3 regions of the Rhizobium sp. WYJ-E13 genome follow, and region 3 is predicted to be linked to each of the others. Evidence: predicted binding sites of a transcription regulator. Region 3 holds the regulator's gene; each other region holds the start of a gene.
What was found. The regulator LexA, encoded in region 3, represses DNA repair genes until DNA is damaged. The targets are predictions, from matches to a motif close to TGTTCNNNNTGTGTTCNG.
Positions count from the first base shown of each region.

Region 1: the regulator LexA is predicted to act here: its motif matches at 2,676-2,693, upstream of recA (recombinase RecA).
Region 2: the regulator LexA is predicted to act here: its motif matches at 2,468-2,485, upstream of KQ933_RS19005 (helicase-related protein).

Region 1 covers NZ_CP076853.1:1,610,021-1,614,228, forward strand. Annotated here, with positions in the region: gene alaS (alanine--tRNA ligase) at 1-1,304, opposite strand, end outside; gene recA (recombinase RecA) at 1,461-2,549, opposite strand; gene KQ933_RS08110 (carbohydrate kinase family protein) at 2,779-3,723, shown strand; gene KQ933_RS08115 (pseudouridine-5'-phosphate glycosidase) at 3,754-4,208, shown strand, end outside.
Region 2 covers NZ_CP076853.1:3,827,557-3,831,764, reverse strand. Annotated here, with positions in the region: gene KQ933_RS19030 (acetyl-CoA C-acetyltransferase) at 1-27, shown strand, start outside; gene KQ933_RS19025 (beta-ketoacyl-ACP reductase) at 95-820, shown strand; gene KQ933_RS19020 (hypothetical protein) at 974-1,162, opposite strand; gene KQ933_RS19015 (YMGG-like glycine zipper-containing protein) at 1,352-1,606, opposite strand; gene KQ933_RS19010 (DUF3309 family protein) at 1,632-1,787, opposite strand; gene KQ933_RS19005 (helicase-related protein) at 2,647-4,208, shown strand, end outside.
Region 3 covers NZ_CP076853.1:1,332,125-1,336,332, forward strand. Annotated here, with positions in the region: gene KQ933_RS06745 (ComEC/Rec2 family competence protein) at 1-1,677, shown strand, start outside; gene lexA (transcriptional repressor LexA) at 1,658-2,380, opposite strand; gene KQ933_RS06755 (VOC family protein) at 2,576-3,463, shown strand; gene kdsA (3-deoxy-8-phosphooctulonate synthase) at 3,460-4,208, shown strand, end outside.

The DNA of each region.
Region 1 (4,208 bases), 280 kb from region 3:
CCGGAGCCGGCCCAGTGCGAGCGGGCTTCGGCTTTCTGGCGCTGCATCGCATCGGTGAAGCCGGAGATGTCGACGCCGATCTCGCGGGCGCGCAGCGCGTCCTGTGTCAGATCGAGCGGGAAGCCGTAGGTGTCGTAGAGCTTGAAGGCAGTCTCGCCGTCCAGCATGTCGCCCTTGCCGAGGTCCGTCGTCGCATCCGACAGCAGCGACAGGCCACGCTCCAGCGTCTTGCGGAAGCGGTTTTCCTCGAGCTTCAGCGTTTCGGAGATCAGCGCCTCGGCGCGCACCAGTTCCGGATAGGCGCGACCCATCTGCTGCACCAGAGTCGGCAGCAGCTTGTAGATCAGCGGTTCCGTGGCGCCGAGAAGCTGCGCATGGCGCATGGCGCGGCGCATGATACGGCGCAGCACGTAGCCGCGGCCCTCATTCGACGGCAGCACGCCATCGGCGATCAGGAAGGCCGACGAGCGAAGGTGGTCGGCGATGACGCGATGGCTTGCGGAACCTTCAGCCTTTACGCCCATCGTATCTTCGATGGCGCCGATCAGGGTGCGGAACAGGTCGGTGTCGAAGACGCTCTGGACGCCCTGCAGAACGGCGGCCATGCGCTCCAGACCCATGCCGGTATCGATAGACGGACGCGGCAGCGGGTTGCGCACGCCGGGCTCGGTCTGTTCGAACTGCATGAAGACGAGGTTCCAGAATTCCAGGAACCGGTCGCCATCTTCTTCCGGCGAGCCGGGAGGGCCGCCCCAGATATTCTCGCCCTGGTCGATGAAGATTTCCGAGCACGGACCGCAGGGGCCGGTATCGCCCATCTGCCAGAAATTGTCCGACGTCGGGATGCGGATGATCTTGTCGTCGGAGAAACCGGCGATCTTCTTCCAGAGCGTCGCAGCCTCTTCATCTTCGGAATAGACGGTTACCAGCAGGCGATTCTTCGGCAGGTCGAAACCTTCGGTGACGAGCTTCCAGGCAAGCTCGATCGCATTCTCCTTGAAATAGTCGCCGAAGGAGAAGTTGCCGAGCATTTCGAAGAAGGTCAGGTGGCGTGCGGTATAGCCGACATTGTCGAGGTCGTTATGCTTGCCGCCGGCGCGCACGCACTTCTGCGAGGTGGTCGCCGTCGAATAGGGACGCTTTTCGAGACCGGTGAAAACGTTCTTGAACTGCACCATGCCGGCATTGGTGAACATCAGCGTCGGATCGTTGCGCGGCACGAGCGGGCTCGATGGAACGATCTCGTGGCCGTTCTTCTTGAAGTAGTCGAGGAAGGTCGACCGGATATCGTTTACACCGCTCATTTCATGCCCTTCGATGCTGCCTGCAGGCAGGTAAAATTAAATCCATCGGCTTTTATCGTTCGACCTAGCCACTGTCCAGCAAACAAACAAAACCGGCCGCATTCTCGTTGGGGAATGCGGCCGGCAGGAAATCTGCTTCAACAGTAGAGGCGAAAATTACATATCGCCATCACCTGCATCGTCACCGGCGTCAGGTCCGCCATTCTGCAGGAAGCGGTCGGCGATCAGGCCGGCATTCTGGCGAAGCGCCGTTTCGATCTCGCGGGCGAGATCCGGATTGTCGCGCAGAAAAGTCTTGGCGTTTTCGCGGCCCTGGCCGAGGCGCTGGCTGTTGTAGGAGAACCAGGCGCCCGATTTCTCGACGATGCCGGCCTTGACGCCGAGATCGACGAGTTCGCCGGTCTTGGAGACGCCTTCGCCATACATGATGTCGAATTCGACCTGCTTGAAGGGAGGCGCCATCTTGTTCTTGACGACCTTGACGCGCGTCTGGTTGCCGATCACCTCTTCGCGTTCCTTGACCTGGCCGATGCGGCGGATGTCGAGACGGACGGAGGCGTAGAACTTGAGCGCGTTACCGCCGGTCGTCGTTTCCGGCGAACCGAACATGACGCCGATCTTCATGCGGATCTGGTTGATGAAGATCACCATCGTATTCGATTTGGAGATCGAAGCCGTCAGCTTGCGCAGCGCCTGGCTCATCAAACGGGCCTGCATGCCCGGCAGGTTGTCGCCCATTTCGCCTTCGATTTCGGCGCGCGGCGTCAGCGCTGCAACCGAGTCGACGACGAGCACGTCGATGGCGCCGGAGCGCACCAGCGTATCGGTGATTTCAAGCGCCTGTTCGCCGGTGTCCGGCTGGGAGATCAAAAGGTTCTGCAGGTCGACGCCGAGCTTGCGGGCATAGACCGGATCGAGCGCATGTTCGGCATCGACGAAGGCGCAGATGCCGCCCTTCTTCTGCGCTTCGGCAATGGTCTGCAGCGCGAGCGTCGTCTTACCGGAGCTTTCCGGACCGTAGATCTCGATGATACGACCCTTCGGCAGACCGCCGATGCCGAGAGCGATATCGAGGCTGAGCGAACCCGTGGAAACCGTTTCGATCTCGACGATGTTCTCGTTCGAGCCGAGTTTCATGATCGAGCCCTTGCCGAACGACCGCTCGATCTGTGAGAGTGCCGCTTCGAGCGCCTTGCTTTTGTCCACCGATTTGTCCTCTACGAGCCGCAATGAATTCTGAGACATTCGATCCACCTTTAGGTTATTGACGCTGCTCTAGCAATGTCGCCGCTGATGCGAAGTTTGTACCCGATTTGTTCTTATTTCGCAATGGGGTTGCAAATAATTGAAAGAAAAAGGTAAAACGGCCTGTGTTCTATTTTTGTTTTATCGATGCAAAGCAACGGCTTAATGCGTTTCGGCAAGTGAACGCGGCAGCTTTGCCCACCATTCGATTCGCCTGGGGAGTGCAGAAATGAGCCGCAAGATTCTCGTCCTCGGCGGCGCCCATATCGATCGCCGCGGCCGTATTGCCGGAGAGACGGCGCCTGGTGCCAGCAACCCCGGAACATGGTTCGAGGAACCGGGCGGCGGCGGCTTCAATGCGGCGCGTAATCTCGCCCGGCTCGGTTTCGACGTAACGATGATTTCGCCACGCGGCGGTGACCCGATCGGCGAGATGGTGAGCGAGGCGGCCGACTTTGCCGGCATCAACGACCGCCCCTTCGTGTTCCTCGATCGCAAGACGCCGAGCTATACGGCGATCATCGAGAGGGACGGCAACCTCGTCATCGCGCTGGCGGATATGGACCTCTACCGCTTCTTCGCGCCGCGGCGGCTCTCGATCCGCTGGGTGCGCGACGCCTTCGCCGCCACCGATTTCATCCTCTTCGATGCCAACCTGCCGGAGGAAACGGCAGTGGCGATCGTCGCAAAGGCAAAGGCACTCGGCAAGCCGGTCGCGGCAATCGCCATTTCGCCGGCCAAGGTCGTGCGCCTCCTGCCCTGCCTCGATGGCATCGACTATCTCTTCCTCAATGAGGCCGAGGCTGCGGCCCTTGTCGGTGACCGTCCGGAAGACGCGACCGCCTGGCCGTCCCTGCTCGGTGACATCGGCATTGGTGGTGCGGTCGTCACCCGCGGTCAGCGCGAACTCGTCGCCTTCAAGGATGGACGTGCGTTTGTCCTTCAGCCACCGATTTCGGACATTGTCGCCGATGTCACCGGCGCGGGAGATTCGCTGGCAGCCGGCACGCTCTCTGCGCTCATGCGTGGCCTGCCGCTCGAAGAGGCGGTCCGTCATGGCGCGGCGGCGGCAGCATTGACCGTGCAATCATCGCATGCCGTGAACGAAAATCTTTCGCCGGAACTGCTCCGAGACATGCTTTCGCTTGTCCCGGCGGCGAGAATTCTGCATTGAAGCCGCTAAATCGATAAACGGATACGGATCATGACCAAACCCATCTCGCCCCTGCTGCCGATCTCCTACTCGAAGGAAGTGGCCGCAGCCAAGCAGCGCGGCGCCCCGATCGTAGCGCTCGAATCGACCATCATCACCCATGGCATGCCCTATCCCGGCAATATCGAAATGGCGCGCAGCGTCGAAGCGATCATCCGCGACCAGGGTGCCGTTCCCGCGACCATCGCCGTTATCCACGGCACGCTGCATATCGGCCTCGAAGCTGCAGAGCTGGAGCAGCTCGCCCAGGCCAAGGACGTGATGAAGGTCTCGCGCGCCGATATCGCCTTCGCGATCGCCGAACGCCGCACCGGTGCGACCACCGTTGCCGCTACGATGATCGCGGCAGCTCGCGCCGGCATCAGGGTCTTCGCGACCGGCGGTATTGGCGGCGTGCATCGTGGCGCCGAAGAAACATTCGATATCTCCGCCGACCTCGAAGAGCT
Region 2 (4,208 bases), 1.9 Mb from region 3:
GTCGCGATGTGTTTTGAGGCAATATAAATAGCGTACGATGCATGTTTCTTGAGGCCTGCCTGAGAGCAGGCTGACAACAACAGGGGAGCGGAACATGAGCAGGGTGGCTCTGGTCACTGGTGGTACGCGCGGTATTGGCGCGGCAATTTCGATGGCGCTGAAGAATGCCGGCTATAAGGTTGCCGCCAACTATGCCGGCAATGATGAAAAGGCCAGGGCATTTCACGATGTTACCGGCATTCCGGCCTTCAAGTGGGACGTGTCCGACTATGTCGCCTGCGGCGAGGGTATCACGAGGGTTCAGGCCGAGCTCGGCCCGGTCGAAATCCTCGTCAACAATGCCGGCATCACGCGTGATGCGATGTTCCACAAGATGACGCCGCAGCAGTGGCACGAGGTGATCAATACCAACCTCACCGGCCTCTTCAACATGACGCATCATGTCTGGAGCGGCATGCGCGACCGCAGCTTCGGGCGCATCGTCAATATCTCCTCCATCAACGGCCAGAAGGGCCAGATGGGACAAGCGAATTATTCCGCCGCCAAGGCCGGTGACCTCGGCTTCACCAAGGCGCTCGCTCAGGAGGGCGCTGTCAAGAACATTACCGTCAACGCCATCTGCCCCGGTTACATCGGTACGGAGATGGTGCTGGCCGTGCCGGAAAAGGTGCTGAATGAGAAGATCATTCCGCAAATCCCGGTCGGGCGCCTCGGTGAACCCGAGGAGATCGCGCGTTGCGTGACTTTTCTCGTTTCGGACGACGCCGGTTTCATCACCGGCTCGACGCTGACGGCCAATGGCGGTCAGTTCTTCGTCTGAGCCTATTTTTTCTGATTGTGGGCATAGTTGCTCGGGAAGCTGCCGGTGCCGTCATAGGGGGCCGGCGGATGCGCCATAGCCCGCGAAGGCAATGGTGATGAGGGCGGGGATCACGATGATCCTGTTGATGGCCGTGTCTCCCGCGGACGGCGCTCAAATATTTACCGTCACGCGGTTTTCGGTTTCTTTGATGGTGTCAGCGTTTGGATGATACCGTCTGTTGGCCTTGACGGGCACCTTCTGGAAAGCGCGGTCTTGGCTGCGGAGAGCGGCAATTGCTGTCGTAAGAAAGGCCGTGGCGATCAGGACGGCGACGGCGGAATTGAGCAGGATGTGGGCCATGATGGCGTTTCCACTCGCAGGCGGCAGGTGCTCTGCCCTTGCGATCTTGAAACTAATATGCGCCTGGCGTCGGCGGCGCGGTAGATTTGACTTCAGCGACCAATCGTCAACGCCATGTTGACGATAAACGCGCGCAAGAAAAACGGACGCCGAAGCGCCCGTTCAAAATTTCCGATGGGGCGATGCTGGTTAGCGGCAGCGAGCTTCGTAGCGGCGACCGTAGCGGTCGCGATAGATGCAGTAGCCGCGGCGTTCAACCGACTGGCCGATCAGTGCGCCTGTCAGACCGCCGGCGACTGCGCCAACTGCCGCGCCACCCCAGCTGTTGCTGACGGCGCCGCCGATGATGGCGCCCGTGCCCGCACCAATCGCCGTGCCCTGCTCCGTTGGGGTGCAGGAGGCGAGAGCGCCAATGAGAGCGCAGCTAAGAACAATCTTTTTCATGTCTAACTCCCCAGGTTACCGGCCTTTAAATTCGGCCCATCAGTACAAGAATGATAATGATGACGAGAACTAACCCCAAACCACCCGAAGGTCCATAGCCCCAGCCGCGGCTATAACCCCAATTCGGCAAGGCGCCGACCAATAATAGAATAAGGATAATAAGAAGTATCGTGCCAAGCATGGTGTTTGTCCTGCCTCATTCTCATTTCGACTGGACTAGAAACCCGCATCCGCGATTTTTGTTCCCGGCTAAACTCTCAGAATATCACGGCGGCGTTATCCCTCATTGCGACAGAAGCCAAATTTAGCCGGTTCTTTCGAAAGCAAGTCGGCGAAATGTTATGGGGTATTTTCCGGGTATGGTTAAAATTCTCTTTAAATACAATATGTTGCGGTGAACAAAGCGGGAAAATGAAGATGTCTCCGATTCGTCGGCGATTCGTTCCGGCTTTGATCAGCCATGACTTTCATCGGCCTACCGGCGCCGGCCTGTTTAAGGCTCTGTAAATTCGGCATGCAAATGATTAATGCGATCCAACGGCTCGGGATGGCTGCGGCAAACCCGGAACCCGTATCTGGGGATCGGTGGCGAAAACGCCACAAGATCTCGCAGTGAACGAAAAGGGAAAACCTCGATATCGGCGATTCGTCTCCGCTTCGTTCCGGCTTTGATCGAAGCGTTAATTTCGGCCTTGACCTTTGCGCCTTTACGATGCGGCAAGAAGCGTTAATCGCGGTTGCCAGCATTTGTTCTCAGGCGAGTCTACAGATTCAGCATCTAGTGTAAAAAACCGATTCAAAATCAATACTTAGCCGTGAACAAAAGCTGAATCAGCCGGAGTCAGCGATTCGTCTCCGATTCGTTCTCAAGCTGTTCCGAATCTTAAATCAAGGACTTAGCGGACTGTGACTTCCATGCTCAATCCAGAGTCTATTTCAAATCTGCCCTTGCGTTTGGAGCTTCGGCTGTCCATGTGTTCTCTGCCTTACCCGCAGGAGCCGACTTGACCCGGGGCGTCCCCGCCTCACTTGCATGGACCATGACCCTGACTTCGCAGCCGATGATACTGAGCGGGCGCGGCGTGACCGCGGTGCTTGGGCCGACCAATACCGGCAAGACCCATTATGCGATCGAACGCATGGTGGCGCATGGCACAGGTGTTATCGGCCTGCCGCTCCGCTTGCTCGCGCGCGAAGTCTATACGCGGGTGGTGGAAAAAGTCGGCGCCCAGAATGTTGCGCTGGTAACCGGGGAAGAAAAGATCTCGCCGCCGAATGCGCGCTTCTCCGTCTGCACGGTCGAGGCGATGCCGCGGGAAACCAAAGCCGCCTTTGTTGCTATCGATGAGGTGCAACTCGCGGGAGACCTCGAGCGCGGCCATATCTTCACAGACCGTATCCTGCATCTGCGCGGCCGTGACGAGACGCTGCTGCTTGGCGCCGGTACCATGCGGCCGATCCTGCAGCAGCTTCTGCCGGGGATAACCGTCACGGAGCGGCCGCGGCTTTCTCACCTTCTCTATGCGGGACAGAAGAAGATCACCCGGCTGCCGCAGCGTTCGGCTATCGTCGCCTTCTCGGCGGACGAGGTTTACGCAATCGCCGAACTGATCCGTCGTCAGCGTGGTGGAGCTGCCGTGGTGCTCGGGGCGCTGAGCCCGCGCACCCGCAATGCGCAAGTGGCGCTCTATCAGGCGGGCGATGTCGAATATCTGGTTGCGACCGATGCGATCGGCATGGGTCTCAATCTCGATGTCGATCATGTGGCCTTCGCGCAGGATCGGAAGTTCGACGGCTATCAGTTCCGCAATCTCAATCCTGGTGAGCTCGGCCAGATTGCCGGGCGCGCGGGACGTCATGTGCGCGACGGGACATTTGGTGTAACCGGCCAGGTCTCGCCGTTCGACGAGGAGCTGGTGCAGCGCATCGAGGGCCACGAATTTGATAATATCAAGGTTCTGCAGTGGCGGACCAAGGATCTTGATTTCTCCTCGATACAATCCCTGCGGGCAAGCCTTGAGACCGGACCCCGCGTGCCGGGTCTGACGCGGGCGCTGCCGGCGGTCGACCAGCAGGCGCTCGAACATTTATCGCGCTATCCGGAAATTACCGACCTCGCTAACACGCCGGCGCGCGTCGAAAAGCTCTGGGAGGCTTGCGCTCTACCGGACTATCGGCGCATAACGCCTGCGCAACATGCCGATCTTATTTCTACCCTCTTTTCCGATCTGGTGCGCTATGGCACGGTAAACGAGCAGTTTCTCGCGGAACAGGTTCATCGCTCGGATCGGACAGATGGAGAAATTGACACGCTTTCGGCGCGAATCGCGCAGATAAGAACCTGGACTTATGTTTCGAATCGGCCCGGCTGGCTTGCCGATCCGACACACTGGCAGGAAAAGACGCGGGAAATCGAAGATCGATTGTCCGACGCGTTGCATGAAAGGTTGACGAAACGCTTTGTTGATCGCAGGACATCTGTGCTCATGAAGCGCCTGAGAGAGAATGCGATGCTGGAAGCTGAAATCAGTGTGAATGGCGATGTCTTTGTTGAAGGACATCATGTGGGGCAGTTGACCGGGTTCCGTTTTACGCCTGTGGG
Region 3 (4,208 bases):
GCCTCGCAGCCGCAGCAGGCGGGCTCGTTCGGTGAGGCGACCCTGGAATGGCTCTATCGGCTCAGGAGCGGCATCGGCGATCGAATCCGCTCCGTCCTGCCGGGTGATACCGGCGCCTTTGCTGCTTCACTTGTCACCGATGAGAGACGGGCGATCTCGGATGAAACGACCGAGGCGCTGCGGCAATCCGGCCTTGCCCACATCATCGCGATCTCCGGTCTCAATATGGCGCTCTCCGCCGGCATCTTCTTTGTCGGCCTGCGGGTCATCCTCAGTCTTTTTCCCGCCATTGCCCAAGCATGGCCGACCAAGAAAATCGCGGCGGCCGGCGCGCTCGCTGCGGTGACGGCTTATTATCTGATCTCGGGTTTTGCCGTCTCCGCCGAACGCGCTTTCATCATGATGGCGATCATGCTGGTTGCCGTCTTCTTTGACCGGCCGTCGATCAGCCTTAGAAACGTGGCGCTGTCCGCGCTCGTGATCCTTGCAGTCTCGCCATCGGAGGTGCTGGGGCCGAGTTTCCAGATGTCCTTTGCCGCAACGCTTGCCCTGGTCGCCGGTTACGACCTCTGGAAAGTGCGTCCGATGCGGGAGAATGCCTTTGCCAAGCTGCCGATCCTCAAACCTGTCCTCATGATTGGCGGCTTCTTCGGCGGCATTTTCCTGACGTCGCTCATTGGCGGTTTCTCGACCGCGCTGTTTTCGATCGATCATTTTCACCGGCTGACTGCCTACGGCCTGCCGGCAAATCTCGCGGCCATGCCTGTCATTTCCTTCATCGTCATGCCTGCCGGGATGCTGGCGATGCTGCTGATGCCTTTTGGCCTCGATGGCCCGATGTGGCAGATCGCAGGATTCGGGCTCGATCTGGTGATAAAAATCGCAAAGACGGTATCGAGCTGGGGCGGCAATATCGATGTGGGCCGTTTGCCCGGCTGGTACTTCCCGACAGCCGTCTTCGGGTTTCTGCTGCTAACCTTGCTCAGAACCAGACTGCGGCACGCCGGAACAGCAATCGTTGCGGTTTCCACGCTTGCCGTCGCGTTGCTTCCGGTCGAGGCGATGCCCGACATCACCATCGCCGAAGATGGCGGCCTGGTTGCTGTTGTCGATGGAGAGGCGATAGCTTCGAATCGCGAAAAGCCTCCTGCCTTCATCTTCGAACAATGGCAGCGGGCGCTTACCATGGAAGAGCATCGAAAGCCGTTCATGCTCCAGGCTGTCAATGTCCCCGCTGCGCCTGAAGGCAAACAGCTGCAGCTGTCACGGGATCAGCAGGACGAAGCCAGAGCAGCAATGAGACATGCCGCCGCAAGCTCGCCATCGCGCTTCTCCTGCCAGAAGGGCGCCTGGTGCACTGCCTTGCTCGGGAATGGAAAGAAACTGACGATCATCGACAATGCAGCCTATCTCGGGCCGGCCTGCGATACGGCCGATATCGTCGTTACCCCTGTCCGTTTGCGGTTTGACCATTGTCGCTCCGGCGCATTGCTCTTTACTGGCGAGACACTACGCAGAACAGGCTCGATCGAACTTCGTTTTACCGATAAGGGAACTGAGATCACAACTGCATTCGACACGTTGCGACGGCCCTGGATGCGCCACCGTGCCTATGATTGGCGCAGCGACAGTTTCGCAGACGCCAGTACGTCACCAGTCAGTGATAGCGGCGAATGAGGCCGACGAGCTTGCCCTGGACCTTGACGCGATCCGGCGGGAAGATGCGCGTCTCATAAGCGGGGTTTGCTGCTTCGAGTGCAATCGATGCACCCTTGCGGCGAAAACGCTTGAGCGTCGCTTCCTCCTCGTCGACGAGTGCCACGACAATATCACCGGGATTGGCGGTGCTGCCGTTGCGGATGATGACCGTGTCGCCATCGAAGATGCCGGCTTCGATCATCGAGTCGCCACGAACCTCGAGCGCATAATGCTCACCCGAGCCCAGCATGTCGGCGGGAACATTGATGTCGTGCGTATTGTTCTGGATTGCCGAGATCGGCACGCCGGCGGCGATGCGCCCCATGACCGGCACAGAAATCGAATTGCCGTTGTCGGCAGCAGGTGCAGGCTTTGCCGGAGCGGGAGCCAACGGCTGAGGCTTTCCGAGGCTGCCCTCGATGACGCTCGGCGAAAAGCCGCGCCGAGGCTGCAGGCTTGGGCTGTAGGCTTCCGGCAACTTGATGACTTCGAGCGCGCGTGCCCGGTTCGGAAGCCGGCGAATGAAGCCGCGTTCCTCAAGCGCCGTGATCAGCCGGTGAATACCGGATTTAGAGGCAAGATCCAGCGCATCCTTCATCTCGTCGAAAGACGGCGGAACGCCTGACTCCTTCATCCTTTCGTGAATGAAAAGAAGGAGTTCCTGTTGTTTGCGTGTGAGCATGGCGTGTACCCCAGTCTTGAAACAAATCCAGAACGGACACTATATGTTCCATATGTGTTCTGCAAGTAGCTAAATTTTCGTAAAACTTCTGTTCATTCTGCAGAGAATTTTATTTTTATCGGCGGAAAGCCTGCCTGGCCTTGCTTCGTAGCGTCTGCTGAAGCACATCTCCTGGTGATTGCTAGAGAGTAGCCGATGACCCAGGACATGCTTCCGATTGATCATCTCGTTTTGCCGGTTACCGATATCGACCTTGCCCGCGAAAGGCTGGGCAAGCTTGGTTTCACCGTCGCGCCCGATGCCCGCCATCCCTTCGGCACGGAAAATGCCTGCGTTTTCTTTACCGACAAAACCTACCTTGAGCCATTGGGTGTCGCGAGTGTGGAGGAGAGCGAGGAGACGGCGCGTGAGGGCAATGTCTTCACTGCCCGCAATCAGGCTTTCCGTTTCCGCTGCGGCAGCGAAGGATTGTCCGCCATCGCCTTTGCGACAGGGGATGCAAAGCAAGAACATTCTCGTTTCGTGAAGGGCAGCATCAGTGCCGGTCCTGTGCTGCAGTTCGAACGTCCAGTGAAAATGCCCGATGGTGCAGAAAGTGTTGCCGGCTTCCGGCTCGCCTTCGCTGGCGACCTACGGGCACCGGATTTCTTTCTCTTCGCTGTCGAGCGCATCAACCCGCTTCCGGCCAGCCGCAGCGCGCTGGAGATCCATGCCAATGGCGTGACAGGCATTGCCGAGATCGCGCTCGCGGCGCCCGAGCCGACAGCTTTCGGCGAGTTCGTTCGCGCGGCGGCAAAAGCCGCTTCTGCCGATGTCACGAGTTTCGGGCTGGAGGTGCCGACCGGAAACGCAAAGATCAGCCTGATGACCCCAGAGGGGCTGGAGGCCTATTTCGATCTGGCGACGCCGGATAGCGATCGCGGCCTGCGCGGCCGGGCGATCCTCTTTGCGGTTGCCGATCTGGCCGTGACAGAAGCGCATTTGGCTGCTAACGGGGTGACCTATACACGCAAGGCCAACCGTATTCTTGTGAAGCCCGCGCCCGGTCAGGGCACGCTCTTCGCCTTCGAGGAAACACCATGAGCTCCAATACCAATGCAGAGGTCCGGATCGGCGAAGGCGCTGGCCAGGTTCTGTTTTCCAATTCTGCCAAGCTTTCGCTCATCGCTGGTCCGTGCCAGATGGAAAGCCGCGAGCATGCCTTCATGGTCGGCGGCACGCTGAAGGAGCTGTGCGACAAGCTCGGTATCGGCCTCGTCTACAAGACCTCCTATGACAAGGCAAACCGCACCTCGATTTCCGCCAAGCGCGGTATCGGCCTCGAAAAGGCGATGGAGGTTTTCGACGACCTCAAGAAGGAATTCGGTTTTCCTGTCCTGACGGATGTTCATACGGCAGAACAATGCGCCATTGTCGCTGAAACCGTCGACGTGCTGCAGATCCCGGCCTTCCTCTGCCGCCAGACGGATCTTCTCGTTGCCGCCGCCAAGACCGGCCGCGTCGTCAACGTCAAGAAAGGCCAGTTCCTCGCGCCCTGGGACATGAAGAATGTGCTCGGCAAGCTGAATGCCAGCGGCAATCCGAATATATTGCTTTGCGAACGCGGTGTTTCCTTCGGCTACAACACGCTGGTCTCCGACATGCGTTCCCTGCCGATCATGGCGGCGATGGGCGCTCCTGTTATCTTCGACGCCACGCATTCCGTCGCCCAGCCGGGCGGGCAGGGCGATTCCTCCGGCGGCCAGCGCGAATTCGTTGAAACGCTGGCGCGTGCTGCCGTAGCCGCCGGCGTTGCGGGTGTCTTCATCGAAACCCATGAGGATCCGGA